DNA from 3 places in the Mesobacillus sp. AQ2 genome. Region 2 is predicted to be linked to each of the others. Evidence: riboswitches for the same ligand, from Rfam matches in the RefSeq annotation. Region 2 holds a riboswitch; each other region holds the start of a gene.

Region 1 (9,823 bases), 2.0 Mb from region 2:
TCAATTCCCTCATCTTCAAAAAAGGTATGATGGAAGTTCCTGATCATGTTGTTGTCTTTGTCGATCACGACATACACTGAATCAGGATCCTGAACAGATCCGAACATCTTAGGAAAAAAGTTTTTCAGGAACATATTGATTTCGATGATCCCTAAATGTTCGTCCTTTGGATAATCCAGTTCCCGCAACAAAGAAATTTTCGCCGTGTTTTGTGATGGCAGCCGTTCCAGAACATCCTCTGTCTGCTGGTCAAACCACCATACCTCCATGCCATTCCTGTTGATGACTTCATCTCTCCATGGCTTTTGCATGATCCGTTCTTCCTTGAAGAGAATCGGCCACATCTCGGTTACATATGGATTGGTCGTATAAAGGCGGATATTTTCTATGGCAGGGTTATTTGCCTGCAGCCTGGTGACATTCGAAAGCTCGTTCATCCTGAAATCTATTAACTGGTCGACGTTCGCTTCATTTCGGCTTTTAACGAAATCAATGAATTCCATATCTGAAACGACCATCTGGGCCGTCCTTCTCATGGATTCTATATTGTTTTTAATGTGGATTTTTTCAATTTCCAAAGCATTTTCACTCTTGATGCTGATTTCGGTTATCGCCCTGTCATATACGTTACTGGAATAGATGGAGATAAAAATGATAATCGGAATAATGATAATGATGATATATAAGGCAATTAGCTTTTGTTGCAGGGAAAGGCGGTCAAACCAGGTCGCTGCCTCTTTAATTTTTTTATGAAAGTCCACTTTAATCACACCCAACATTTATCCACATTCAAATGATACATCTTAAGTATTAAAAGTAGCGTGAAAAAGTGTTTCAATATTTTGAAGTCTAACAGGATTCACGCACGCCCAACGTAAAAGCAGGAATAGACTGTCCCTTCAAGAAAATTAATTCTAAAAGGAACAGTCTTTCCGAATGTTACTTAATTTGCTGCATCAAGTTTTTTCTTATTGTTTTCATATACTTCCTGCTGATACTTTTCCACTTTTTCATAGCCGAAAGAATCACGTTTCTTCAGGAAGTCGTTGTAGAGTTTATCGAACTCTTTATCGGATTTAGCAAGCAGAAGCTTAGGAAGTGTTTTACCCCATTCTTGTGCGATCTTGCTTGCTGCGACACCTTCTGTGGAAGTTCCAGTTGGGCTGATGCCATCAAACTCTGCATAGCTGACTGTTTTTCCTTTTGTCCAGTCTTCCATTTGCTTGAATGGTTCAGAAGCTGGCGGTGCCCATGCGAGGCTCATGTTTGTATCCATAAGCATCCAGTACTTGAATGAAGCACCATACTGCTGGTCAAAAGCTGCGCGGTCCTTATTCAGCAGATCCAATACTTCCGGTTTGAATTCAGGCTTACCGTTTGCCATATCATATGTTTCGCCCTCTTTACCCATATAAAGGTCCATTTGTCCTTCTTCGCTGATCAGGTAAGTCAGGAATTGAATTGCTCTTTCTTTATCTTTTACATCTTTGGAAATCAGAGTCACTGTCCATCCTGAGATGCTGTCACCAGCCAAAGCAGGTGCGTCTCCATTTGAGTTAGCAGGTCCGTCTACTGCAATATATACGGAGTTAGGATCTTTAGCATACAATGCGTGTTGTTGTGCTGCAAGGTCACTTCGCTGATAAAGCATTGCGAAGTATCTGCCTTGTGAGATCTTTTCTTCCATTTGCGGACGCTTATCAATGAAGATGTCCTTAGCAAGAAGCCCTTTGTCATTTGCTTCTCTAAAAGTTTTTAACCATGCAAGATACTCTGGATCCTGGCTGCGGTCATAAACCTTTCCGTCTTTTTCCATCGGGATGTTAAGGAAGTTTTGCAAATAGCCTTCAAGGGAAGTGTTTCCTACATCCGTAAATTCATTTAAGCCGAAAGGAATCAGCGGTGCGCCGTTCACTTCAGGGAATTTTTCTTTGGCAGCTTCAAGCGCCTTCAAGAATCCTTCAGGCGTGCTCATATCAGGGCTGCCGATTGCTTCATACATATCTTTTCTTACAAGAAATGTCTGGTTTGATGGCTTAAGGTCTTTATATTTGTCAAAATCTTTTGGTGATGAAGAAGCATTTGGATAACCGTAAGTATTGCCATCTTCCTGCTTATACCATTCAATCTTTGCTCCATCTGCTACCTTAAAGAAATACGGATCATACTGGTCAGCAAGTTCATTCAATGGAAGGACAAGCTCGCCTTCGATCATCTTCTTGACAGCATCTTCCCACCAGCCGATCGTGATGAAATCAGGAAGCTTGCCTGATGCAATCATCGTGTTCATTTTCTCAGCTTCGTTGCCTGCTGGTGAAATGAAGTTGACAGAAACACCGGTTTTATCTGTTACATACTTTGAAACAACATCGTCGCCCCATTTATGTGCGAACCAGGAAAAGTTCACATACCAATCAAAAGTAATCGGTTCCTTGTTGGACTGCCATCCAGGTGCATCGGCTGTTGCTTTTGGTTTGTCTGTGTCCTTTTCATCGGAAGCGTTTTCATTTGCCTTGTTGGAACAACCTGAAAACAATGCCAAAACCAAAGATAGAACAAGCATTAGTGAAAAGCCTTTGGAAAGAAATTTTCTCCTCATTTTTTGACCCTCTCTCTTGTTTGTTTTTTGGGCCACATTATTCAATGTACACTGCTTTGAAAAAGCGGGAAAGGCTTTTTTCAAAAAAACGGCCTTTCCCAAGATCATAAGGGGTATCTTTCATGAATAAGCAGTACTCAATTAATAATGAAGCCTGGTATTATTTAAATTTCTTCTAAGAAGAAAAATTTAAATCATTGTTAATAGAATCAACCTTTTACTGATCCAATCAGCATTCCTTTTACAAAGTATTTCTGCAGGAATGGATAGACCAGCATGATCGGAAGCGTCGTTACAACCATTGTTGCCAGTTTGATTGACTGAGAGGTTACTGTCTTCGTTGCAATCGAGCCTGCTGCATTCGTCATCATTTGGTTAGAGCTGGACTCAGCTACAACCTTATATAAATAGGTCTGGATTGGCTGCAGGTCAGGGTTATTTACAAAGATGACTCCGGCAAAATAGTCATTCCACTGGTAGACACCCTGGAACAGTGCGATGGTAGCAATAACTGGCATTGACAGCGGGATGATTACTTTGATAAAAATCATAAAGTCATTTGCCCCATCTATTTTTGCTGCTTCCTCAAGAGAAGTTGGCAATTCCCTGAAGAAGGAAACAAAGATGATCAGATGGAAGAAGTTGAACATTGTCGGAATGATATACACCAGGAAGTTATCAAACAACCCAAGGTCTCTGATCAACAGGAAGTAGGGAATCAATCCGCCGCTGAAAAACATCGTGATGACACCAACCAGCATGTAAAAGTTCCTGCCGTAAAGGTCTCGTCTCGAAATAGCATAAGCAACCATCGCTGTAAAAGATACATGGGTGATTGTGCCGATAACCGTTTTGGCAATGGTCACACCAAATGATGTAACAATGCCAGGTGTTTCAAAAACCGCCTTATAGTTTGCAAAAGTGAACTCACGCGGCCACCAGTAGATTCCCCCCCGCATGGCATCGACACCATCATTCAGTGAGTTGACGAGAACATACCAGATTGGGTAGACCGTGATGCCGCAGATAAAGAGCATAATGAGAATGTTAACGTTGTCGAAGATATATTCGCTTGTTGTTCGCCGGTTCCGTTTAAAAAGCTTAAACACAACCTCACCCCCTTAGAATAAAGATGTTCCATTCAGTTTCTTCGTAATCTTGTTCGCAGACAGGAGCAGGATGAAGGCGATGATCGCTTTCAATAAACCAACTGCTGTTGCGTATGAGTAGCGGGCATTTTGCAGACCCATTTGATAGACGTAAATATCAATAACGTTACTGGCGCTCTCATTCAATGAGTTTCGCAAAATCAAGATCTGATCGAAGTTTGAATTCAGGACACCGCTTACAGCAAGAATGAACAAGATTGTGATGGTTGGGCGAATTGACGGCAATGTGACGTGCCACATTTTTTGGAACCGGTTTGCTCCATCAATTGTGGATGATTCGTATAGTTCCGGAGATACACCAGCAATAGCTGCCAGATAGATGATTGCTGACCATCCAAGTTCTTTCCAAATATCCGAGAGAATGACAATCCCCCAGAAGTTATCCGGCTCAGCCAGGAAATTCGTCCGTTCACTGATCAACCCTAAACCTAGCAAAATATCATTGATGACACCGATATCCGCCAGCCATGTAGTCAAGATGCCTCCAAGTACAACCCATGAAATAAAATGCGGCAAGTAAGAAATTGTCTGAACCGCTTTCTTTAGCTTCATAGATGTTAGTTCATTAAGCAAAAGAGCAAAAATGATTGGGAGCGGGAAACCGATAATCAATTTAATCAAGCTGATTCCCAGGGTATTTTTGAGGACAATCCAGAAATTCTCATCCTGCAGGAATTCCTTAAACTGCATCAATCCAACCCATGGTGCCTCCGAAATCGTCTTGATGATGCTATATTCCTTGAACGCGATGATCAGCCCATACATTGGGATATAGTTAAAGATGAACATCCATACTACACCCAGAAGCGCCATCGTCTGCAAATACTTTTGTGAAATGATTGTCTTTTTGATTTTTTGGTATTTTTCTTTTTTTGTTGCCTTTTCGATAATGGTGTCAGTAACTTGTTGTTCGACTGGCTGTTCTATCTTGACTTCCATTTCTTCACCACCTTGGCTGCTTTGTCTTTCTTGTATCTTCATCATAAAAAAAAGGGCTTACATTTATAAGCCATCGAATTTTGCTTATGGTACCAATTTTTTAGTTTTGGAAAAATCGGCCAAAATATTGATACCATCACATTGTTATCGTTTTCATTTTTTCGGGAGGCGAAGATTTTAAGTTGTCCTTAATATAAAAAAACTGTGCACCAGACTAATGGTTCAGTCCGGTGCACAGTTTTCTCAGCTTTTTATCCAGTTTTTATCCTAATGCCACGTCGAGGATCATCATGATGGCGAATCCAAACATGAGGCTTAATGATGCCAAATCGCTGTTGCCGTTTTCCTGGGATCCAGGGATTACTTCTTCGGCTACCACGAAAATCATCGCTCCGGCTGCAAAGCTTAGCGCATACGGCAGAAGTGGCTGGATGAACATGACAGCGGCTGCTCCAATCATTGCGGCAACTGGTTCGACCATGCCTGAAAACTGGCCGTACATGAAGCTTTTCTTTCTTGACATTCCTACTTGCCGAAGTGGCATCGATACTGCGACACCTTCCGGGAAGTTCTGGATACCGATTCCTATTGCAAGCGCAATCGCGCCCATAAGCGAAGCCGAAGGAAAGCCTGCAGCTGCAGCTCCGAAAGCCACTCCGACCGCGAGACCTTCGGGGATGTTGTGCAAGGTAATGGCCAAGACCATCAAAGTACTTCGTCTTTTCTTTTCGGGATGGATTCCCTCAGCTTTTTCCATTGATAAATTAGGATGTAAATGGGGCATCAATTTATCTACGACCATTAAGAACAACCCGCCTAAAAGAAAACCAGTCGCAGCAGGCATCCAGCTCGGCAGGCTTCCTCCCTCACCCATCTCAATCGCAGGAGCAAGTAGTGACCAGAAACTTGCAGCAATCATAACTCCTGCCGCGAGACCCATCATACTATCCAAAAACTTTTGGTTTGGATTTTTCGTTGTAAATACTAAAGCAGCGCCCAAAGCAGTCATTCCCCAGGTAAACAAAGTCCCAATCAGCGCCTGGACAACCGGATGGAAACCCATGAAAAAATCAAGCATCTTTTTTCCTCCTAAGACTTGCTCTGTAATCTAATGTAACTCATTTTAATGTATTATATGGATTATGAAGTGGTGAATATATCTTGTTCAGCATAAATCAGACGGCTAAGTTTGTTTTTTCAAGATTACTACATTCAATACGTAATTCCAATCCTATTTATTTTTATCTGAAGGCACTGAGCCAGATGAATGGATTTTCACGAAAAAAAGGGATACGCTAATAAAATAGTTCATACATGGAAGGGAATTAAATCATGATTGCAAAAACAGAAGAAGATTTTAACGGGTTAAAAGAAATTGGCATGATTGTCGGCATGATACGGGAGGAATTGGTGCAAAAGACAGTACCCGGAATAACCACAAAGGAACTCGACGAACTGGCAGGCGCCATGTTTGAAGAGAATGGAGCGATTTCTGCTCCGAAAGGCGAATACAATTTCCCAGGGTACACTTGCATCAGTGTGAATGAAGAAGTAGCCCACGGGATTCCAGGGAGCCGAGTCATTAAAGAAGGTGATATCGTTAATATCGATGTTTCCGGATCAAAAAATGGTTATTTTGCCGATACAGGAATCTCCTTTGTCGTTGGCCAAGGTGATCCGATTTTAACGAAGATATGCGAAACAGCTGTTGAGGCTTTTGAAGCAGGCTTGAAAAAGGCGAAACCCGGATCGAAGAAAAGCGGACTGGGCAAGGCGGTTATGGCGACTGCGCGGAAAAACGGACTTAATGTAATTAAAAACCTTACAGGACATGGAATCGGGCGGACCATCCATGAAGCTCCCGATCACATCTACAACTATAATGAGCCATGGGATGACGAGCTATTGAAAGAAGGAATGGTCATCGCTTTTGAGCCATTCATCTCCACTGGTGAGGAAGAAGTTTTCCAATACGAACATGATGAGTGGACTTATGTCACGGAAAGCAGCTTTGTTGCACAATGTGAACATACAATCATCCTCACTAAAAATGGACCTATCGTTATTACCAGATAAAATTCCACTTGAACCCCTTGCCGATGCAGGGGTTTTTGTATTTTTATCGGCTCTCTGCCATTTAATACTAAATTCCTATTTTTCGTGTTTCTAAAAAAATTCCCACAAAATGATTGACACATTATCTGTGACGCAGTAAAGTAATAAACAAGATTTACAACTCAATATTCGTTACTTCTTATCAAGAGAGGTTGAGGGACTGGCCCTATGACACCTCGGCAGCGGACTCCTATGGATGACTGTGCCAAATCCAGCAAGCGTGAGCTTGACAGATAAGAAGAGGCCGACTTTTTAATTCATGTCCTCTTCTTTCTGAAGGGGACTTTTTATTTTCCAATAATCCCCATCTACAAATTAATATCGAGACTTTCTTATCAAGAGAGGCGGAGGGACTGGCCCTATGAAGCCTCGGCAGCGGACTCACATTGAGGACTGTGCCAAATCCAGCAAGCAATAGCTTGGGAGATAAGAAGAGATCTTGTCCTGCATTCGTTGCGGCATGCCTCTTCCTGTTTCCTGGAAGAGGTTTTTTTATTATCTACAAAGGAGGAAGACTGTTGATTACATTTGAACAAGTGGAGAAAGTTTATGAAAGCCGCGGGAAAAAGGTACCGGCACTTAATGGAATTGATCTGGAAATCAAAGAAGGAGAGATATTTGGGGTCATTGGTTTTAGCGGAGCAGGAAAAAGTTCACTGATCCGCTGTGTGAATCTGTTGGAACGCCCGACATCCGGCCGGGTGATTGTCGATGGCTGCGACATGACTTCCCTTTCACTTAAAGAAGTCCGTGAGGTTAAAAGGAATATCGGGATGGTGTTCCAGCATTTCAATCTTTTGAACTCCAAGACCGTATTTGAAAATGTCGCAATGCCGCTTGTCCTCGGTAAGGTTCCGAAGGCGAAAATCAAAGAGCGGGTTTATCAGCTCCTCGACTTTGTAGGTCTCGCTGATAAGGCGGACAATTATCCGGACCAGCTTTCAGGCGGACAAAAACAGCGAATCGGCATTGCCCGTGCGCTGGCAACCCAGCCAAAGATCCTGCTTTGTGATGAAGCAACTTCGGCCCTGGATCCGCAGACTACAAGTTCGATTCTTCAGCTTTTGAAAAAAATCAACAAGGAGTACAACATCACGATATTAATCATTACCCACGAAATGTCTGTCATCAGGGAAATCTGTGACCGGGTGGCGGTCATCGAGGAAGGTAAAATCATTGAGGAAGGCTCAGTATTTGAAGTTTTTTCAGCTCCCAAAACAGTAACAGCCAGAAATTTTGTCAGCACCATCATGAATGACAATATTCCAGATTCCGTCCGCAGAATCATCAAAGGACATTCGGGGCTTCAAAAGGTATTTAGGATCAACTTCGTCGGTGAGTCAGCAGGCGAGCCGCTGCTGTCACAGCTGTCAAAGAATTTTGATATCCATGTCAATGTTCTGTTTGGAAATATCACCGAGCTTCAGGGAATTCCATTCGGCAACCTGATTGTCGAGTTCCAGGGAAGTGATAAAGAAATTTTAAGGGCTCTTAATTTTATCAATCAGCAAAAAGTCAACATAAAGGAAGTGACCGCACATGCTAGTTAATTCAGAACAAATCATCCAGGCATTAATTGAAACACTGCAAATGGTCGCGTTCTCCCTGCTGTTTTCGGCAGTCCTTGGAGTTCCCCTTGGAATTGCGCTTGTCGTGACGAGAAAAGGCCATTTGCTAGAAAATGCACCTGTCTTCAATGTACTTAACAGTGTCATCAACGTATTCCGATCAGTGCCATTCATCATCCTGCTGGTCGCAATCATTCCGCTGACCCGGCTGATTGTCGGCACATCAATTGGTACGGCCGCTGCCGTCGTCCCGCTTGTCTTTTATGCAGGACCGTATATTGCAAGATTGGTAGAGAATTCTTTGTTGGAAGTGGATCCAGGAGTTATCGAAGCCGCTGAATCAATGGGTGCCACTCCATGGCAGATTGTATTCAAATTCATTCTTCCAGAAGCTATGAGTTCACTCATTCTTGCTTTCACGATTGCAACGGTCGGATTGATCGGTGCATCGGCAATGGCCGGAGCAATCGGAGGAGGCGGCTTGGGCGACCTCGCGATTACATACGGATACCAGCGGTTTGATACCCAGACAATGTTCATCACCGTTGGTATTTTGATAGTCATGGTACAGGGGCTCCAATCCCTTGGAAATATTTCAGCTAAAAAAATCAGAAGAAGATAACAGGAGGAATCAAAAATGAAAAAACTTTTACTAGCATTGATCGTACTTAGTCTGGCATTAATCAGCACAGCATGCTCGAGCTCCTCATCATCAGCGAAAGGCGGAGAGACTGTCAAAGTAAAGCTTGGCGTCAGCGGAACAGATCACCGTGTATGGGATTTTGTCGCCAAAAAGGCAGAAAAAGAAGGAATTGACGTCGAAATCGTCACTTTCTCGGACTATGTCCAGCCGAACCTTGCGCTTGCAGAAGGCGAATTGGATGCAAACTCATTCCAGACCGTTTCTTATTTTGACGCTTTCATCAAAGAACATAATCTTGACCTTGTTCCAATCGCAACCACAATGATTGCTCCAATGGGTATTTACTCTGAAAAATATAAAGAAGTGAAAGACATTCCTGAAGGCGGGAAGATTGCTCTTGCAAATGAAGCGACAAATATGGGAAGAGGACTTCTTTTACTCCAGGAAGCTGGGCTCATCAAGCTTGAGGAAGGCTTCGACGGAATTGGCGCCCTCGATAAAATCGTTGAAAATCCAAAGAATCTTGAACTTGTGCCGCTGGTTGCCGGCCAGACACCAAGGGTATTGCCGGATGTAGCCGCATCGATCATCAACAACGGAATCGCGGTTGATGCAGGACTAACACCAAAGAAGGATGCCATCTTCCTTGAAAGTGCCACTGCCACTCCATATATCAATATCATTGCTGTCCGCGAAGAAGATAAGGACAATGAAGCTTTGAAAAAATTAGCTGAACTTTACCAGGAGGATGACACAAAAGAATTCATCGAAAAAGAATACAAAGGAAACA
Region 2 (9,823 bases):
AACGACTACAAATACGGAAGGCCGGATCATCCACATCCGTAAAGTTGTGGATCCGATCGGTGAATCCAAACCAGACTGGGAGATTATGAGCCTGATTGCTGAACGTCTCGGTAAAGGCCAGCACTTCCAATATAACGAGCCAAGGGAAATCTTCGATGAACTTCGCCTTGCATCAAAAGGAGGCAAAGCGGATTACTATGGTGTCACATACGAAAAGATCGATGAACAGGACGGTGTTTTCTGGCCGGCTCCTGCACTTGACCATCAGGGAACTCCTTCGATGTTCAAAGAGAAATTCGAAACACCAGACGGCAAAGCGAATCTGGCGGTTTGTGATTACAGAGGACCTGCAGAAGTCCAGTCAAAAGAATATCCACTTTGGCTGACTACAGGCCGTGTCGTATTCCATTATCTTTCAGGGAACCAGACAAGACGCGTTGACTTCCTGAAGGAGCAATGCCCTGAGCCATTTGTTGAAATGCATCCTGAACTGGCCAGCCAGTACCAGATTGAGAACGGCGAAAGAGTGAAGCTTACAACTCCGCGTGGCGATATGATCGCTCCGGTAAAAATAACGAAAGCAATCCGCAAAGATACGATGTTCGTCCCTTATCACTGGGGCAAAAAGCTGGCGGTCAACCAATTGACCAGCCCGGCATTGGACCCAATCTCACGGATGCCTGAATTTAAAGTCTGTGCTGTAAAACTTGAAAAACTGACTAAATAGGAGGAACGGCCATTATGAATAAAATAATGTACCTTGAATTTGAACGCTGTATCGGATGCCGTGCCTGCCAGGCAGCCTGCCGTGAGTGCGGAGACCATGATGCAAAAGAACGGAACTATGTAGAATATGTTGATTTTACCGAATCACGCCAGACCTTCCCGATGCTGTGCATGCAATGTAAAGACCCTGCATGTGCCCGCGTCTGCCCGGCAAATGCGATCCAAATCACGGATGAAGGCGTCGTGCTTTCCGCGATGGAAGAGAAGTGTATCGGCTGCCGTAACTGTACATTTGGCTGCCCATTCGGTATCCCGAAATTCGACTTCGAGAAGAACAAAATGTACAAATGCGATATGTGCTATGACAGAACCCGATACGATATCGCGCCAATGTGTGCGTCTGTTTGCCCAAGTGAAGCGATCCGCTTCATCGACTTCGATGAAATGCAGCAGCTGCGCAGAAAACGCACCCAGATGAATCTTGTAGAAGGCAAAAAGCCTCAAGAGGGCAATAAATGGGATTACGTGCCTGAATTCTTCGGTGTTTATACTGATTCACAATCTTAATTTAATGGAGCCGGCCGGAAAAGAGCGCTAAGTTCATTAGGGCCGGCTCTGTTTTTGAACGGATTTTCGCGATATTGGCGATGATCTGATTTTATTGGCGTTTTTCACAAGTTTATTGGCGATAATTTGATTTTATTGGCGAAAACCACATGGTTATTGGCGAAAATAAAATTATATTGGCGAACTGGAAATAATCAGCGTTTTTTTCCAGTAAAGGGTTTCAAGCAATTTTAGATAAGGTAGGGAATAATAACCCAACCAAAAAAAGAGGTGCTTTCAAATGTTAAAAGGAAATGTACTGGCGGTGACAAGCGGAAAAGGCGGAGTCGGCAAGTCTTCATTATCAGTGAATCTTGCGCTTGCATTGCAAAAGCTTGGCAAGTCAGTGGCGATCATCGACCTTGATATATATGGATTCAGTGTACCGAAAATCCTGAATATAGATACAAAGCCAAAAACGTTCAACGGAAAAATCATCCCGGTTGAATCGAACGGAATTAAAGTGATGTCTATGGGTTTCCTGGTGAAGGACAATGAACCGATCGTTTGGCGCGGACCGATGCTTGGAAAAATGATTCAGCATTTTACCGAGGATGTGCTGTGGGGTGAAATGGATTATTTCATTCTTGATATGCCTCCTGGCACCGGAGATGTCGCGCTTGATATGCACCTGATGATTCCACAGAGCAAGGAAATCGTCGTGACGACGCCTCATAAAGCAGCATCTTTCGTAGCGGAACGCGCAGGATCGATGGCGATCAAGAGCAAGCATGAAGTTATCGGTGTAGTCGAGAATATGTCTTACTTCAAGCCTGAAGACAGCGAACAGAAGTATTACATCTTCGGAAAAGGCGGCGGCGAGGAGTTAGCAGCACAGCTGGGTACGGAACTATTGGGGCAGCTGCCGATCCAGGAAGCGGATGAGAACAGTGAGACTCCTGCGATTGCTGCGGAAAACACAGCGCTATTCAAGGAATACTTGAACCTGGCAGAAAAAATCGATGCTAAGTTTCAGCTCTAGGAACAGGAGGATATGGCCATGAGTGATGATAAAAAGCAGAACCATCATGAAGATGATAAAGATATGATCAAGCTGATCGATAATCTGAATCGGAAGGACGACGTCAATTTAAATAGAAGGGCGTTTCTGAAGGCTTCCTTTGGTGCAACCGTCGCAATCGGGCTGGCAACGACACCATTTGGGATTTTCACTTTCCTGCGCGATGAAAACGGTGAAGTGAAGCGGGTCGAAGTTACCGATATCAATGACCTGGCAATCGGCGAATCCAGGAACTTCAACTACCCGACGAAAAATGAACCGGCAATTCTGGTCAGGACACCGGATGACAAATTCGTCGCTTACAACAATAAATGTACACATCTGCAATGCCCTGTTTTTTACGAGCATAAGGAAAACGTCCTTCTCTGCCCATGCCACAAAGGCTATTTCAATGTAGACAGCGGCCAGCCGATGGCAGGACCTCCGCAGCGAGAGCTTCCGAAAATCCTGCTTGAAATCAAGGATGGAAAGGTGTTTGCAGTTGGGAGGGAAGTAAGGCATGGATAAAAAAAGAGCAGCATTCTTCTCGATTTTCCTGTTCCTTGCAGTCAATGTCGTCGCCCTCTCGAACGCGATTGAGGGATATTATGGCCAGGAAGATGAGCGTGTATACGGCGCGGTGATCGTCGCTTTGATTTCCACGATTTTGGCGACAACTGCTTTCTTCATGTGGAGGAAGGCAGAGTATAAAAAGTAATCTGCCGGCGAAGATAAAAGGAGAGTTTCTTTCAATCTAAAAGGGAGGATTGAGATGAAGAATCCTTTTCATCAAGACAGCCAAAAGGAAAGCATTGAGGATGTTTTGGAAAACACGGTCCAAATGGAAGAAGATTTGATGAGGACCTACCTGATCACGGCCGAGCGCGTCCATGACGATCCTGAACTGAAGGAACGTCTGGAGAATTTCGCCGAAGGCAATGCAAAACGGACGAAGCAGCTGATCGATGAGCTGCAAAAGGAAAACTAAGAAGAGCAGCGGGTGAACCGCTGCTCTTTCTGTTTAACCGAACTGGTTAGTCGGCACAATTCGGATATTGTCCCCTTCGAATTTCCTTTCACCAAACAAGGTGATCAAAGTACAGCTCCTAATCCGGAATGGGCTCGCTTCGACTTCGTACTCGGCCAGAATCCCGGCCCCGAGCTCCTCGCCTGCTTCGTTCAAAGCCTGAACGTTTTGGCCTTCTAACGTCCGGAGCTTCGCTTTCATCAGGAACGCTTTCCACTCTTCCCAATTTTTAATTAAGAAGGCCTTTTCTCCATTCTCCAGGTAGCCGAGCTGGCAGCCTCTTTCATCAATGGCATCTTCATTCCCGTAGCTTAACTCCATGACGATATCCCGCAAAAATTGGAATTCATCCAGGTCCAGATATGGATCGATGTGGAATTCCACTTCATTTCCTGTTCCCTTGATGGTGGCAAGTGTTTTATTGTTCATGATCACAGTTTGGTTTTTTATATGTTCTGATGCAATATGGTCGCTGGGAGTGCCCATTATTTTTAAAGTCAGCATAACAATCTCCTTTTCGGTCGTCTTGTACCTTTCATTATAATGATTTTGCCCTATGAGCGGTGTGACAAACTTCATTTTAACCCCAGAAAGAAGAAAGCTAGTACGAAAGATATAGAAGTCCCTTATTTTTCGACTAGAACTGCCAAATTACTGGATGGATTATTAAAATCATTACATTTTTTTCAGTGCTTGTAGCACAACTGAAAGCTTACTGAAATATTGAATGAAAAATAGTTTGATAGAATACAATGATAAGGTTTGAGTGCAAGCCGCAAAAGGGAAAAAGAATAGTTATCTAAAACAATTTTTCATGCCTGAAGGAGTCTGAGGGCTCTTTTTATGGATTGATATTATCGAGAGGTCGGAGGAAAGTCATGACATTTGAAGAGCAATTAATCAATAAGTCGTATTTTGAAACCTATATGGATTCAGGTAACAGGACACACCCAGTCCAGGTACTTGGAGAGCTTTACCTTGCCGAGCAGAAGAATGATATGCCTGACTTGGCAAACATCCGTTTTGCGCAGGGGGAGGTCTATTTTCACCATAAAGACTATGAAGCGGCTATTTTTAAATGGGAAAACATCACGAATGAGCTGGAGCCCTGGGCAAAAAAGAATATGGGGGATGCGTTCCTGGAGCTTGGCCTGCTGACATCGGCGGAAGAGCTGTTCCTTTCGATTGAGACAGAAAGCGATGTACTGAAAATCGAGAGCGGCCTGCAGCTATTATCACTTTACATCGAGCAGGGAAAGCTCGATCAAGCAGTTGCTGTCATCAAAAAAGCTGTAGCACTTGATCCGGATTATCCAGGTGTGACCGAAATCGCCCGTTCGTTTTTCGAGGAGCAAAATGACTGGGGAAATGCGGTCGAGCTTGCTGTCAATGAGGGAATCCGGACTGGTTCGGCAAAATGGTTTGATATCTTGACCCAGTATGTTGAACAGGGACGCACCGCCCAGTTCGCCCCTAATTATTTTAACGAGGCATTATCCGTGTTATTCCAGGTGGACAGAAGCCGGTTTGAACAGCTCGCTGTATCCTTATGGCAAAGCTACCGGAACGAGAGCACCTACATGGCATGGTTAAGGGAATTCAATCAATTATTCAGCGGGATGGACGGAAACAGGAGAGATGGCTGGACAGAGCTTTCAGCGGTCTATCAGGAAAGCTATTTCGAATTGATTAATGGAGACATGCTGATCAAGGAAATATCGCCGCTGATCCCGGAATTGCTGACCAACTGGCTGAAAATAACAAGCCCGGTGAACAGCCTTGTCGCAGCGTCATCCATCATTGCCTGGAATGAGGTATTTCCAGGATCGATTACGGCTTCGGCGATACATGATGCAGAGACATTAGTCCTGAACTCGAATGAGTACCATGATGGCTATAAGGATAGCATGATGTTGTTCGAGTCGATCATCAAATGGGCAGAAGAGCACGGGATTGAGGTTGGCAACAAGATTAAGTGGATGGTCCAGGAGTTACACGAGTCCAATGTCCATAATATGCTGGTCGCCGGCGTGTCAGGCAATGGAAAGTCTTCCTTCGTCAACACGGTCGTGGGCGAAAAATTGCTTACTGCTCCGACTGCAGCGGTCATCCGTTTCATGGATCAGGAAAACCCGGCAGCCCATGAAATAACTGATACGGAAATAAGACAGATCACGGATATTGAGGACTTCAAGGAGGCAGCAGGTGTCAGCCGCAAGAATCATAAGAATGAAACCATCATTGATTTCAAGGCAGACTTCCCATTCCTGCGCGATCATGACCTGGCGTTGATTGATACTCCGGGTGTCAACCGCAATAACTATGATAGGCATCCGCTCTATAATTACTTGAGATTTGCCGATAGTCTGCTGTTCGTTCTTAATGCGAGTGATCCTTTTACGGAAAGAGAAAGGGAGATACTCGGGAAAATATCAGAGTTTTTCCCGGATCTGAACATTCACTTCCTGTTGAATAAGATTGATGTGATATACGGACAGCAGGAAGCAGCGGAAGTTTTTGACCAGGCATGGGCAGAGGTCAGCCAATACTATCCGGATGCAAAAATGTTCGCCTTCTCATCCAATTACGATAATGCCCAGCAGCTGAAGGATTTCTCCAATTTTATTAAAACAACTAGAAACGCAGTCGATCTTGACCAGGAACGCACTGCTAAACTGCAGTTCTTTGTCAGACGAGCAATCACGTATTTGCTCGATAAGCGGGTTGAACTCGAAAATAACCATATGGAGTCCATCAGCTGGAATGAGGAAATGGTCAGCAAGCTGAATGGTGCCATCAATCAGTTAGGCGATATTGAAGAGGAAAAGTCCCGCTCCATCCAGAAGTCATTCCGTAAAATCAAGGATGAGACGCGTGCGGAAATCATCGAGAAGGTTCCAGAATTACTGCGCAGCTGCTCTGACTTGGTGACGGAGGATAGTGATTTTGGTAAAATCCATTCGGAAATGGATCAGGAAATGAACAAGCGAATCGAAGAATATCTGGAAAAAACGGTATTGCCAAAATTCCATTCCGATTTGAATGACTGGATCCAATTTTCGAAAGATGAGTTTGACCAGAGCCAGAATTATCTGGACGAAATGGCAGAGGGCTTTAATTCGATGTACGGAGAAGAAAGGATCAGTCTTGACTGTGATTTCAGGGTACTTGATGACTGGCGCCGTGATGCGGACCGGATGACGAATGGGGTTCACTATGAAAAGGTCAACATCATGAACCGTTCGACCCCTCAAGCCTTTTTCCTGAAAAGCGCCGGAAAGCTGCTTGGCGTCCTGCCGCAAAACAATACGATGCTTTATAACAGGTATAAATCCTATCTGGAGACAGAGGATTATTATGAAATTGGCGTAACCATCGCCAAGAAATTCCTGCAGCAATTCGAGATCTTCGAGAAATCGATTGAACGCGATGTGAACTTGTTCTTCAAACAGCCTTTCATCGTTCTAGAAGAATCTGTAGAAGAAGCTAAGAACGAAATCGAACACGGTAAAAATGAATTGGAAAAATTGAGAGTCAACCCGGAATTGTACCGCGATCCATTGACGCTTTATGAAGTGAAACTTCGTCAGTCTGAATGGATGACCGCAGCGGGCAGAGGTTGATTTTGAAAAGAAGATTCCCGGATTTGGGGGTCTTCTTTTTTTTTGAGACGCTTTTCTAAGAATATAAATTTAATTTTCATAATAGTATTGACAATATGATTACAGGAGTTTAAAGTAAAGTTTATCAATTTGCCAGATTAATTTAATAACGAAATTCTCTTATCAAGAGTGGCAGAGGGACTGGCCCTATGACGCCCGGCAACCGTTCCATCAGGAATTGGTGCTAAATCCTGCAAAACGATATGTTTTGGAAGATAAGAGAGGAATCTGACCTTTTCATCATTTTGCGTTCGAAACCTCTCTTTTCTGGAGAGGTTTTTTTATTTGGGTTAGCTGAGCAGACACATTAAGGGGGAAATGCAGATGAAAAGAGTTGGATTTAAAAAGGTGTTTTTAACGGCGGTTGCCTCAGCATTGCTGCTGACGGGCTGCGGCGGAGGAGAAACGAAGACGGTAAGCGGTCCTGTTGAGGGAGTTCCGGAGCGCTTTGCAAAAGGTGAGGAAGTCAAAATCAAAGTCATCCGCAAGATTGGCGGAGATGATCATACTGCACAGTTTTTAGCCGGAGCGAAGGCTGAAGGCGAGGCGCTTGGCTTCAAGGTGGACGTCTTTACTGCTAATGGAGATACAGCAAAATTCCATGACGCCATCAACCAGGGGCTGCAGCAGGACTATGACGGATTCATCATCTCACATGGTGATGACGCAGCAACTGTAGATGATGTAAAAAAATTGACGGATAAGGGCAAAAGTGTCGTGACGTTCGATTCGAATCCTGACCTTGCCAAGGTTGAAGGTGTAACACTTACTTCCCAGGATGACGAAGCACTGGCAACCCAGGCACTCGACCAGCTTGTGAAGGACCAAAATGGTGAAGCGAATATCGTTTACCTCTGGGTCGATGGCTTCCCGCCAATGGTCAGAAGAAATAAAGTTTATCAGGAAACGCTGAAGGCAAACCCTGGAATCAAAGAGGTTGAGAGATTTGGAGTTGCCGCAGCCGATACAAGTGTACAAACGCAGAATGCAGTGGCAGCGATGCTGAACAAACATCCAAAAGGAGAAATTGATGCGATCTTCGCGACATGGGATGCATTTGCGATTGGCGCAGCTCGTGCCATTAAGGAAGCAGGGCGCGATGAAATCAAGATTTACGGAATTGATGTTTCCAATGCTGACCTTCAGGAAATCCAGGCAGAAGGCAGCCCATGGAAATACACAGCAGCCGTTGATCCGAAGCTGATTGGTGAAGTGAATATGAGATTGCTGGCGAAAAAGCTGGCTGGCGAAGAAACACCTGCAGCTTATGACCTTGAAGCCTCACTGATATCACAGGAAGAGCTTCAGCAGTCAAAAAATCCAGTTAACATGGCCAACCTCGCAGAAATCATCGACGAATGGGGCAAATCGGATGCATTTTTAGAAGATTGGATGAAAAAATTGAAGGATCACTATAAGAAATAACCATTGAAAGGGTTGTCTGATAAGTTTTATAACGACTTTTTTAGCGACTTTTTCGATTATATAGCGAGTTTTCCAATTATATAGCGACTTTTTCGATTATATAGCGAGATTCTAATTTTTATAGCGAACTAGAAATTCTGTGCGATTTTTTCCAGTTAAGAGAAACAAGACAGACACTCTCAAACAAAAGAGAGTGTCTGCTTTGCAGAATGGAAGGGAGGGGGAACACGGATGATACTTGAAATGAAAAACATCAGTATTGAGTTTCCCGGCGTAAGGGCGCTGAACGGTGTGGATTTCAATACGGAAACTGGCAGGATCCACGCATTGATCGGCGCGAACGGCGCAGGCAAGTCTACATTGATGAAGGTGCTTTCCGGCGCGCATGATCATTACACGGGAGAAATCCAGTTTGATGGCGAGTATGCGGAAATTAGGAAGCCAGCACATGCGCAAAAGCTCGGAATCCAGACAGTCTACCAGGAGGTCGATACAGCCATCATCCCGTCGCTTACAGTGGGCGAGAATATCATGCTCAATCAAACGGTTCAGAATTTGGACAACAGGCACTGGATGAATTGGAAGCAGTTGTTTCAGCAGGCAGAAGACATTCTTAAAGGCATGAACCTTAAGCTGCCTGTTAAAAAGCTTGCCGGGGAACTGACGCTCGCGGAAAAACAGCTTGTTTTGATTGCTCGCGCGATTTCAAGCAATTGCTCATTTCTGATCCTTGACGAACCAACCGCTCCGCTCAGCCATATCGAAACATCGGAACTGTTCCGGATTGTCCGCGATTTGGCTAGAAGGAATGTAGGGATCATTTTCATTTCCCACCGGATGCCGGAAATCTTTGAATTATGCGATGAGCTTACGATCATGAGGAATGGCGAGTTCATTGCAAAGAGGGAAACTGCGGAAGTAGATCCACCGCAGGTGATTGAATATATGCTTGGGCGGCGGATGGAAGATCAGTTTCCGGCAAGATCCAATACATTCGGTAATCAATTGCTTGAAGTGGCAGGCCTATCGGATGGGGATAAAGTAAGAAACACTTCATTCCATGTAAATGCAGGGGAGATTGTCGGGATTGCCGGCCTGGTCGGTGCCGGGAAGACGGAGCTGTGCAAAGCGCTTTTTGGCGCGTCACAAACCGTAAGCGGTACAGTGAGGCTTAATGGAAAAGAACTCAAACTGACGAGCCCGCATGCGGCAGTAAAAAGCGGAATGGCGCTGGTTCCGGAAGAGCGCCGTAAGGAAGGTGTCCTGGTAGCAGAATCGGTCAGCTCCAATCTGACAGCCGTCAGCTTAAAAAAGTTCTCCAAACTATTTGGTTTTATCGACCGGCGTTCTGAAAAGAACACAGCGCAGGAATACATA
Region 3 (9,823 bases), 1.9 Mb from region 2:
CCGTCGTCGAAGAAACAGCAGCTGGAAGTGAAGAAATTTCAGCCTCCACAACGGAACAATTATCGGCATTCGGCAACCTTTCGAAAAAGGTAACAGACTTAAGGAAACTGACCAATGAGTTGAATGAATCTGTTTCTATCTTTAAGTTTAATAAATGATTATAAGAGTATCATGGCCTGGAGCTGTGGTACTTTTTTTATGGAGCAAAATGGACACTTGGTCGAATTATTTGAAAAAGTGGTCGAAATAATCCAAAATGTGGTCGATATATCCGGAAATTTGGTCGAAATAATCTAAAAAGTGTTCGAAAAAATGAAAAAATCGCCAAAATAATGAGTTGCGCAGTAAATCAGTGCATATAAAATGGCGGAAATTATGATAAATGATTCCCGACGGTGATATGATCCCTTTAATTTACATGCAGTTTCCAATATATGAGTCTATAATAAAATAAAAGAAATAAGAATTATAGAAAGAGACTGCATAGGGCTAAAAACAGAAGAGAAGGTGAAGTGTTGAAACAAAAAGATTTATTCCTGGCATTTTTCCGCGTGGGAATCCTTGGCTATGGCGGCGGGCCGTCATCGATTCCGCTCGTACATAAGGAAGTGGTAGATAAGTATAAATGGATGGACTCTGATGAGTTCGGTGATATTCTGGCTTTGGGAAATGCGCTCCCCGGTCCGATCGCGACGAAAATGGCAGGGTATATCGGCTATCGTGTGGGCGGGATCCTGGGCATGGTCAATGCCCTGGCCGCAACGATGATTCCGACGATTATCCTGATGATTATCCTGCTTACGACTCTGAACTCATACAAGGATCAGCCGTGGGTAAAAGGAATGGCAGATGCTGTTGTACCGGTTGTTGCCGTCATGCTCGCTGTCCTGACATGGGACTTCATTAAGAAATCGGGTAAATCGAAGCTTGGCTGGGCCAGGACAGCTATTGCGCTGATTGCCAGCCTGGTGCTCCTCCAGATCTTGAATATACATCCGGCAATCTTGATTTTCATTTTGCTGCTTGGCGCTTTAATAAAAAAAGACTCTTCTCCAATTGAAAAGAAACAAATGGGAGGGGAGCAGAAATGATTTATTTCCAAATATTTTTGGCCTTTTTCATTCCTGGTATTTTAGGCTATGGCGGAGGGCCGGCCTCGATCCCGTTGATTGAAAATGAAGTCGTCGACCGATATGACTGGATGACGGTCAATGAATTCAGTGAAGTCCTGGCGATGGGCAATGCACTCCCGGGGCCGATTGCGACGAAGATGGCCGGGTATATCGGCTATTCAGAAGGCGGAATCCTCGGCGCCATTGTCGGTGTGTTTGCAGCCGTGGCACCATCGCTGATTCTGATGATCGGTCTGCTAGGACTGTTGATGAAATTCAAGGATTCTCCTCGTGTCAAAAGGCTGACAATCGTTGTCCGGCCAGTCATTGCGGTGCTCCTGGGAGTCATGACCTATGATTTCTTTTTTTCCTCCTATGAAGGTGTCGGTTTGACACAGACCATCCTGATTGGCGGCATCAGCTTCGTCCTGATGGAAAAACTGAAGGTACACCCGGCGTATGTCATAGCCGGTGCCCTCGTCTATGGTGCCCTTGTTTTAGCGTAAACAAGGGTTTTTCTTTTTGAAAATAAATTCTCTTACAGCCCCAATGATGTAAGCGATTACAACCTGAAAAAGACTAAAAAACTCTGTTGACAAATATTTCAGAGAGTTTTAATATTTCAATTATCAAAATGAATTTAATAAGTTACTTATCAAGAGAGACTGAGGGATTAGGCCCGATGACGTCCGGCAACCTCCTTTATGGAAAGGTGCCACTTCCTACAGAATGGTTTCATTCTGAAAGATAAGTCGTATAGATATTTACGATGCCTCTTTCTTTGAATGAAAGAGGCTTTTTTTATTGAGTGAAAATGGGGGTGCAAAAATGATTGAAGTGAAGAATCTGGTCAAGGTATATGACACGAAAAAGGGATCGGTGACAGGCGTTGACGATGTTTCGTTAAAAGTAGAAAAGGGCGAAATTTACGGGATTGTCGGATACAGCGGCGCAGGCAAAAGTTCTTTGCTTAGATGCCTGAACCTCCTTGAGAAGCCGACATCGGGAGAGGTTTTTATTGAGGGTGTGGAGCTAACCTCTTTAGGCAAGGGCGATTTAAGGAAATCCCGGTTGAAAATCGGGATGATTTTTCAGCATTTCCATCTTGTAAGTGCAAAGACAGTCAGCGAAAATATCACTTTTGCGCTAAAAGCTGCCGGCACTCCGAAAACAGAGATAAATGAGAGAGTGCTAGAGCTTTTACATATGGTGGGCCTTTCCGACAAGAAAGACGTCTATCCTGCACAGCTGTCCGGCGGCCAGAAACAGCGTGTTGGCATAGCCAGGGCGCTGGCGAATAATCCATCCGTCCTGCTCTGCGATGAAGCAACCTCTGCTCTTGACCCAAGCACGACCCGCTCTATTTTATCTTTACTAAAAAAGATTAATAGAGAGTTAGGAATCACAATCGTGCTTATAACGCATGAAATGGAAGTGGTCAAGACGATTTGTGACCGAATGGCTGTGATGCAAGATGGAAAAATCATTGAAGAGGGAAATGTCTACGATGTTTTTGCCAATCCACAGGAGCCGCTGACAAAGGATTTCGTCAACTCCATCCTACAATTCGAATTGCCGGAAAGACTGATGAAGGAGCGGGAAGGCAAATTGATCAAGATTTATTTCCAGGGCGAGATTGCCGAGCAGGGGGTCATCTCGGATGTATTCCAGAAATTCAAGGTGAGGGGAAACATCCTTCACGGCAAAATCGAGTATATTCAGGAAATCCCACTAGGGATTTTCATTATGGAAGTTTCGGGCGAGACACTTGAAATCGACCGGGCCATTGAATACATCGCAGCAAGGACAAGAAATCTGGAGGTGATTGAAGATGCTGCTTGATAACCTGATCGCACTGCTGCCGGAACTGAATAAAGCATTCTTTGAAACAATTTATATGGTCGGCATCTCCATCCTTGTCTCGATCATTGTTGGGCTGCCGACAGGTGTTCTTCTTTTTGTCACCGATAAAGGCCTGTTCCTGGAGAACCAGCTTTTTAAAACTATTGCTGGTTTTATCGTCAATATGATCCGCTCGGTTCCGTTCATCATCCTGTTGATCGCACTGCTGCCGCTGGCGAATTTAATCGCCGGCACGACAATCGGGCCGACTGCGGCATCTGTTTCATTATCTGTCGCGGCGATTCCGTTCTTTGCGAGAATCGTAGAGCAAAGCTTGCGCGAAATTGATAAAGGGGTCATCGAGGCAGCGGTGGCCACCGGAGCGACTCCGTGGATGATCATCAAGGATGTCCTCATTCCAGAGGCAAAGCCTGGAATCGTCCAGGGTATCACCATCACGATCATCAGCCTTGTAGCATACTCGGCAATGGCCGGGATCGTTGGCGGCGGCGGAGTCGGTGACCTGGCAATCCGCTTCGGTTATTACCGGTACGACAATACCATCATGATTACGACGGTTATTATCCTGATATGCCTTGTCCAGCTGATTCAGTTTGGCGGCGACAGGATTGCTAAATTAGTAGACAAAAGATAAAAATTGGGGGTTATTTTAAAATGAAGAAATTATTATTCTCTTTACTGTTACTTCTATCAATCAGCTTGTTGGCTGCATGCGGCAGTGACTCAGCCTCAGGCGGCGATGCGAAGGCTGACAAAAAGCAGGTAACATTCGGAGCGACATCCGGACCGTACAGTGATATGGTCACAAAAGGCATCAAGCCTCTGCTTGAGAAAAAAGGCTATGAAGTGAAAGTGGTCGAATTCAGCGATTACATCCAGCCTAATCTGGCTTTGTCAAAAGGAGACCTTGATGCCAACCTGTTCCAGCACAAGGTGTACATGGAGAATTTTGCAAAAGAACACGATCTTGAACTGTCTGAAGTAATTGTTGTACCAACAGCGCCAATGGGGATCTACTCCAAGAAGTTCAATTCACTGGATGAAGTCGCAGAGGGTTCAGACATCGCGATTCCAAACGATCCAACAAATGCTGCGCGTGCCTTCCTGATCCTTGAGGATGCCGGCCTGATTACACTCGATCCTAATGCTGATCCGCTGACTGTTTCTGAAAAAGATGTAAAAGATAATGTCAAGAACCTGCAGTTCAAGCCAATCGAAGCAGCTCAGCTTCCAAGGGCTGTTGAGAGCGTCGACCTGTCAGCGGTACCCGGCAACTTTGCCCTCGCAGCAAAAATGGATCTGTTGACTGCGCTTCAGCTTGAAAACATGCCGGACCAGTATCGCAACCGTGTCGTCATTAACACAAAGGACCAGGATGCCCAATTTGCAGAGGACATCAAGGAAGTCGTCGAGTCTGATGAGTTTGAAAAAATCATCGATAATGATTTCAAAGGTTTTGGAAAGCCAGAATGGATGAAGTAAGAGTATGATGTAAGGAAGTCCCAGCAGCCGATGCTCCTGGGACTTTTCCTTTTTTATAGCTTTCTCCCCTATAAATTGGGTAAAATATTGAAGAGACTTTTTTTCCGAAATTCACATTGGGGGCTCCAGAACTAGAAACATTACACAAATTTCAATCAAACAGTAACAGAGGGAGATATATGGAAAAACGAAATAATAGATCTAGACATTTAGCGGCTATTTCGCTGGCGATTATGGGAGCGGGGTTCCTTGCGATGATTCCTTTCCAGGACTCGCTGATCGGGAAACTGCTGATGGGCGGCTTTGAAGCCGGTCTGGTCGGCGGACTCGCTGACTGGTTTGCTGTGACGGCGTTGTTCAGGCATCCGCTCGGCATTCCGATTCCGCATACGGCACTTTTGCCGAAAAATCGTGATAAAGTAACACGCGCATTAATCAATATGCTTGAGAATGACTGGCTCACAAAAGAAAGCATCATGGAAAAGTTCAAGCAGATTCATATTTTGGATAAAATTTTTGAAACAGTTGAGAAGGAGCTTCACTCTGAATCTGTTAAAAACAGCCTCCAGGCATTCAGCCTGGATGTGGCTAGGAAAGTGGACGTTGAAAGATTTGCGCCAACAATCGAAAAAGAAATCAAAGGCTTCCTGCTCTCAGCTGATTCTTCCGAGTTTTTGCAAAAGGCCTCAAGCCATATCCTGGCGAAGGAATATGATTCAGCTGCATTTGACTATGTCCTGCAAGAGACAGAAAAATGGGCATCACAGGCTGAAGCGAAAATGGTCCTTGGCAAGCTTGGAAAACAGGCAATTGATACAACCGAAGCGGATGGTCTCCTGAAATTCGCAATTCAATCTTTCAGCAATATGATCACCGAAGAAAAGGTCGGCAACATCTTGCAATCATTTATTTTAAAAAGAATGAAAAACCTGCAGCAGGAGGATAACCGATACCGCCATATGATTCTTGAAAAGATCCAAAAAGAACTGGGAAGTATCAATGAGCGCGAAGCCCTCATGTCGGAAATCCAATCCTGGAAAAATAAAATGGTCGAAGAAATGGATTTGACCGGACAAATCAAAGGAGTCCTGGCTAAGTCTAAGGATCGCTTGATGGCTTTTATCGAAAAGGACAGTTTTGTGGATGACACGGTGATTCCCGTAGTGAAAAAATTCATTGATGAAATCAAAGCAGACGATGAAAAAGTTTCAGCGACCGAAACATGGCTTCATGCTAAAATAGCTGGGCTGATTGAAAGAAACCATTCAAAAATCGGGAAGCTTGTCAGAGAAAACCTGGATAAGCTTGATACAGAAACACTGATTGACATGATGGAAAACAATGTTGGAAAAGACCTGCAATGGATCAGGGTGAACGGCGCGGTATGCGGTTTCCTGATCGGGCTGGGCTTAACCATCTTCAAACTCATTGTCATGTGAGCTTGAGACCAATTCGTTATCGGATTGGTCTTTTTACTATATTCGGGAATAAGAAATAAATGGTAGTATAATGGCGGGGAGGGGGATGTATGGTTAAAAACGGATTGCTTTTGAAACTGGGGTTGCTAATTGTGTTCATGACTGCTTTAACGGTGTATGGAGCTTATCACTGCAAAATTGTGAATGGACCGTACGATAAGCTGACAATCAGTAACATGGATGGCATCATTCACGTGATTGAGGACAAGGGTGAAATCGAAAAGATCGTATCCAAAATCAATGAAGGCAAACGTTCATTCAACTATAATGCTGGCTTTACATACGATTTTTTACCCCATGGCATCCTGAGCTTTGAAAATGAAGCGGAAAAAGTCCAAATAGGATACATAGTAACAACCGGGAATACGGTAACAAAATTTTGGGAGATAGAGACGGATTTTCTATTTGAAACTCTTCCGAATGCAACATCTAAAAAGGAGTGATTAAGCTGAAAAAGGTTAATATCAGTGAAAAGTTTTCGCTTTTTAATGACTATTGGAGCCCGAAAATAGCGGGGGAAATCAATGATATGCATGTGAAATTCGCCAAGCTGAAGGGGGAATTCATCTGGCATATGCATGAACATGAGGATGAGATGTTCCTAGTTATGAAAGGAAAGCTCTTGCTCAAGTTTCGGTATAAAGATGTGCATTTGAATGAGGGAGAATTTATCATTGTGCCAAAAGGCGTAGAGCACCTTCCAATTGCCGAGGAGGAAGCAGATGTCATCTTTTTTGAGCCAAAGTCCACCTTGAATACCGGTAATGAACAAAATGACCGAACGGTGTCTGATCTTCAATCGATATAAATGGCTATATGACAAAAGCCTCCTGAGTTGACTCAGGAGGCTAGCGTAATTCATTTAGCTGCCGCTTTGTTCCTAAGGATTGTTTTTCGGATGAATGGGATCACCCAGCGGTCCAGCCCATATCTTCCTGCGTTATATCCGGCGAAAAGGAGGATGAAGCCAAAGAAGATATCTGTTGGGTTATGTGATACGGTTCCGGCAAGGAAGAAACTGAAGTTCATGATCAATCCGAAGAACATTGCTGCTGTTGTCAGACAGCCAAGAATGAGTCCCAATCCAACGAGGAATTCACCGACAGGAACGATAAAGTTGAAAAGCTCAATATTTGGAAGTGCGAAATTTTCCAGAAAAGATACATACCATCCATAAACAATTCCATCAGGGCCTTTGACAGGGTTGGCAATGGCATTGGTCAAATACCCTGTTGCATCAAATCCCTCTCCGGTCAATTTTCCCCATCCGGCAGTCATCCAGTTATAGCCTAGCCAGATCCGAATGAATGTCAGCAGGCCAGCTGCCACATTGTTTTCCCTTAACCATTTTGCGAACATATGAATCGCATCCCTTCAAAATGAATGATTATTTGATTACACTACAATATATTGGTTTTCGGCCTTTTGATGCGGGCCAGAGAACGCTGTTCACAAAATAGCAATAACATATTGTCAAGAATTTGAACGAGCGATAATCTGCAAGGAAATGAAAAAGAGCCTGCAGAAAACAGGCTCTTTAAGGTCTTTAATGTTAAACGGTTTTATGTGCGGCTTCCGGTTCTCTCTTTAAAACAGTCTTGCGGATGAAAGGAACTACCCAGCGGTCTAAACCGTATTTGCCAGCATTGTAGCCAGCGAACAGAATGATGAAGCCGAAGAAGATGTCAGTTGGGTTATGAGATACAGTGCCGGCAAGGAAGAAACTGAAGTTCATCACAAGTCCGAAGAACATCGCAGCAGTTGTCAAACAACCTAGGATCAATCCAAGACCGATAAGGAATTCACCAAGCGGCACGATGAAGTTGAATAGGTCGACGTTTGGAATCGCGAAGTTTTCAAGGAAATTCACATACCATCCATAAACCATGTGTCCATCCGGGCCTTTCACTGGATTGGCAACTGCATTTTTCAGATATCCGGTAGCATCGAATCCTTCACCAGTCAATTTACCCCATCCAGCAGTCATCCAGTTATATCCGAGCCATACCCTGATGACAGTCAACAGGCCAGCAGCAACATTGTTTTCTCTTAACCATTTCGCTAACATCTAAATCGCTTCCCTTCAAAAATTAGTAATTATTGATTACACTTACAATATATCAAAATCCGAAATAAAAATGAGTTATCTGTGAAGTTGTTCACAAAAACGCAACAACAAATTGACGGAATATTGAACATGATCCTTTTTTAAAGGAAAGGTGGCGACAGTGCCTTTTCAATTCAGTCAGAAAGGAAGAAAGCATATGGATCAATCAGCAAGAGAAGCTCAGCAAAATCAGGGCACTGAGAAAATTTGGAGCAAGGATTTCCTGTTTATATTCCTGGCGAATTTCTTCATATTCCTCGGGTTTCAAATGACCTTGCCTACCATCCCGCTATTCGTGGAGCATTTGGGCGGAAATGACCAATTGATCGGTTTTGTCGTAGGAATTTTCACCTTTTCGGCATTGCTCGTGCGCCCATTCGCCGGCCGGATGCTGGAAACGAAAGGGAGAGGCTTCATTTACCTCACAGGTCTGGCAATCTTTGTGTTCTCAGTAGGTTCATTTGGATTCGCATCTGGAATTGCCTTCTTGTTTCTAATGCGAATTATCCAGGGGGTTGGCTGGGGATTTTCGACAACAGCATCTGGCACGATCGCAACGGATTTAATCCCGCCGAGGCGCAGGGGAGAAGGAATGGGATACTTCGGGCTCTCCGGAAACGTTGCTCTCGCGATGGGACCTACGCTTGGACTTGCTTTGGCTGCTGCCATTACCTTCAAACAATTATTTCTAATCAGTGCCGCTCTGGGCATTGCTGCATTTCTCCTTGCATCACGTATCACCTATAAAAAGGTGGAACAGTCCGAAGAGAAAACAGTGAAGCGAAGGTGGGATGTATATGAAAGATCTGCCCTGCAGCCGTCCTTGCTATTATTGTTCATTACGATCACCTTTGGAGGAATCGCTTCATTCCTGCCGCTCTACTCAGCGCAGAAGGGAATCGCAGGGATCGAGTGGTACTTTTTTATTTTTGCGTTGACGCTGATGCTCTCCAGGTCATTCGCAGGCCAACTTTATGATAAAAAAGGACATGGTGCTGTCTTCCTGCCAGGAACATTTTTAATCATGATCGCTATGATCCTTTTGGCGTGGCTGCCTAACAGCCTTGTGATGTTCATTGCAGCCGGCCTGTATGGATTCGGTTTTGGCTCCGTCCAGCCCGCATTACAGGCTTGGGCTGTCCAGGATGCTCCGATGAACAGGAAAGGGATGGCGAATGCCACTTTCTTCTCCTTTTTCGATTTAGGTGTTGGAGTCGGGGCGATGGCTTTCGGCCAGATTGGCCACTGGCTTGGATATGGAAGCATCTACATTGCTTCCGCCATTTCCGTTTTTGCTTCAATTCTTCTCTATATTTTAATGATGAAAAAGACCCCAAGAACCTAGACCTGCTTCCGGCTTTGGAGCAGGTTCTTTTTATTTGAAGTAGAAATTTTAATAGAGTAAAATACTTGTGTAGGTATATTTTGGAATTAGAGCAGCACCCGGCACCGGGGTTTTTTACTTTTAAAAAATATGGTGTGGGGTATAAAAGAATGAACTCTTCATAAACCTATTAAAAATGAAGGAGGAATTCATATGTATTTCAAATCATTTTTTGATGACCAGCTAGCACATATGTCGTACTTGATCGGCTGCCAGAGGACGGGCGAGGCGCTTGTCATCGACCCGGCAAGGAATATCCAGCCTTATCTGGATATCGCAAAAAAAGAAGGATTCAATATTTCAGCCGCAACCGAAACCCATATTCATGCGGATTATCTGTCAGGAGCAAGGGAACTTGCTCACCACCATGGCGCCAAGCTGTATGTATCAGATGAAG

The links. A riboswitch is a leader RNA that binds a small molecule or an ion and turns the genes downstream of it on or off. The one in region 2 is predicted to bind S-adenosylmethionine.
Region 1: another riboswitch for S-adenosylmethionine. It lies ahead of QNH36_RS19770 (methionine ABC transporter ATP-binding protein); the one in region 2 lies ahead of QNH36_RS05615 (sugar ABC transporter substrate-binding protein).
Region 3: another riboswitch for S-adenosylmethionine. It lies ahead of QNH36_RS20185 (methionine ABC transporter ATP-binding protein); the one in region 2 lies ahead of QNH36_RS05615 (sugar ABC transporter substrate-binding protein).

What each region holds. Positions count from the first base shown of each region.
Region 1 is NZ_CP126080.1:3,925,480-3,935,302, forward strand. It holds gene QNH36_RS19740 (sensor histidine kinase) at 1-761, opposite strand, end outside; gene QNH36_RS19745 (type 2 periplasmic-binding domain-containing protein) at 944-2,599, opposite strand; gene QNH36_RS19750 (carbohydrate ABC transporter permease) at 2,809-3,636, opposite strand; gene QNH36_RS19755 (ABC transporter permease) at 3,721-4,707, opposite strand; gene QNH36_RS19760 (ZIP family metal transporter) at 4,970-5,785, opposite strand; gene map (type I methionyl aminopeptidase) at 6,040-6,783, shown strand; SAM riboswitch class I at 6,959-7,062, shown strand; SAM riboswitch class I at 7,152-7,255, shown strand; gene QNH36_RS19770 (methionine ABC transporter ATP-binding protein) at 7,341-8,372, shown strand; gene QNH36_RS19775 (methionine ABC transporter permease) at 8,362-9,012, shown strand; gene QNH36_RS19780 (MetQ/NlpA family ABC transporter substrate-binding protein) at 9,028-9,823, shown strand, end outside.
Region 2 is NZ_CP126080.1:1,126,725-1,136,547, forward strand. It holds gene fdhF (formate dehydrogenase subunit alpha) at 1-727, shown strand, start outside; gene QNH36_RS05580 (4Fe-4S dicluster domain-containing protein) at 742-1,293, shown strand; gene QNH36_RS05585 (Mrp/NBP35 family ATP-binding protein) at 1,574-2,314, shown strand; gene QNH36_RS05590 (Rieske 2Fe-2S domain-containing protein) at 2,333-2,860, shown strand; gene QNH36_RS05595 (hypothetical protein) at 2,853-3,050, shown strand; gene QNH36_RS05600 (hypothetical protein) at 3,105-3,320, shown strand; gene QNH36_RS05605 (hypothetical protein) at 3,354-3,938, opposite strand; gene QNH36_RS05610 (dynamin family protein) at 4,238-6,982, shown strand; SAM riboswitch class I at 7,139-7,243, shown strand; gene QNH36_RS05615 (sugar ABC transporter substrate-binding protein) at 7,346-8,446, shown strand; gene QNH36_RS05620 (sugar ABC transporter ATP-binding protein) at 8,678-9,823, shown strand, end outside.
Region 3 is NZ_CP126080.1:4,003,261-4,013,083, reverse strand. It holds gene QNH36_RS20200 (methyl-accepting chemotaxis protein) at 1-158, shown strand, start outside; gene QNH36_RS20195 (chromate transporter) at 516-1,091, shown strand; gene QNH36_RS20190 (chromate transporter) at 1,088-1,618, shown strand; SAM riboswitch class I at 1,762-1,866, shown strand; gene QNH36_RS20185 (methionine ABC transporter ATP-binding protein) at 1,941-2,954, shown strand; gene QNH36_RS20180 (methionine ABC transporter permease) at 2,944-3,609, shown strand; gene QNH36_RS20175 (MetQ/NlpA family ABC transporter substrate-binding protein) at 3,630-4,457, shown strand; gene QNH36_RS20170 (DUF445 domain-containing protein) at 4,637-5,896, shown strand; gene QNH36_RS20165 (hypothetical protein) at 5,986-6,378, shown strand; gene QNH36_RS20160 (cupin domain-containing protein) at 6,384-6,743, shown strand; gene QNH36_RS20155 (DoxX family protein) at 6,794-7,294, opposite strand; gene QNH36_RS20150 (DoxX family protein) at 7,488-8,003, opposite strand; gene QNH36_RS20145 (MFS transporter) at 8,200-9,387, shown strand; gene QNH36_RS20140 (MBL fold metallo-hydrolase) at 9,580-9,823, shown strand, end outside.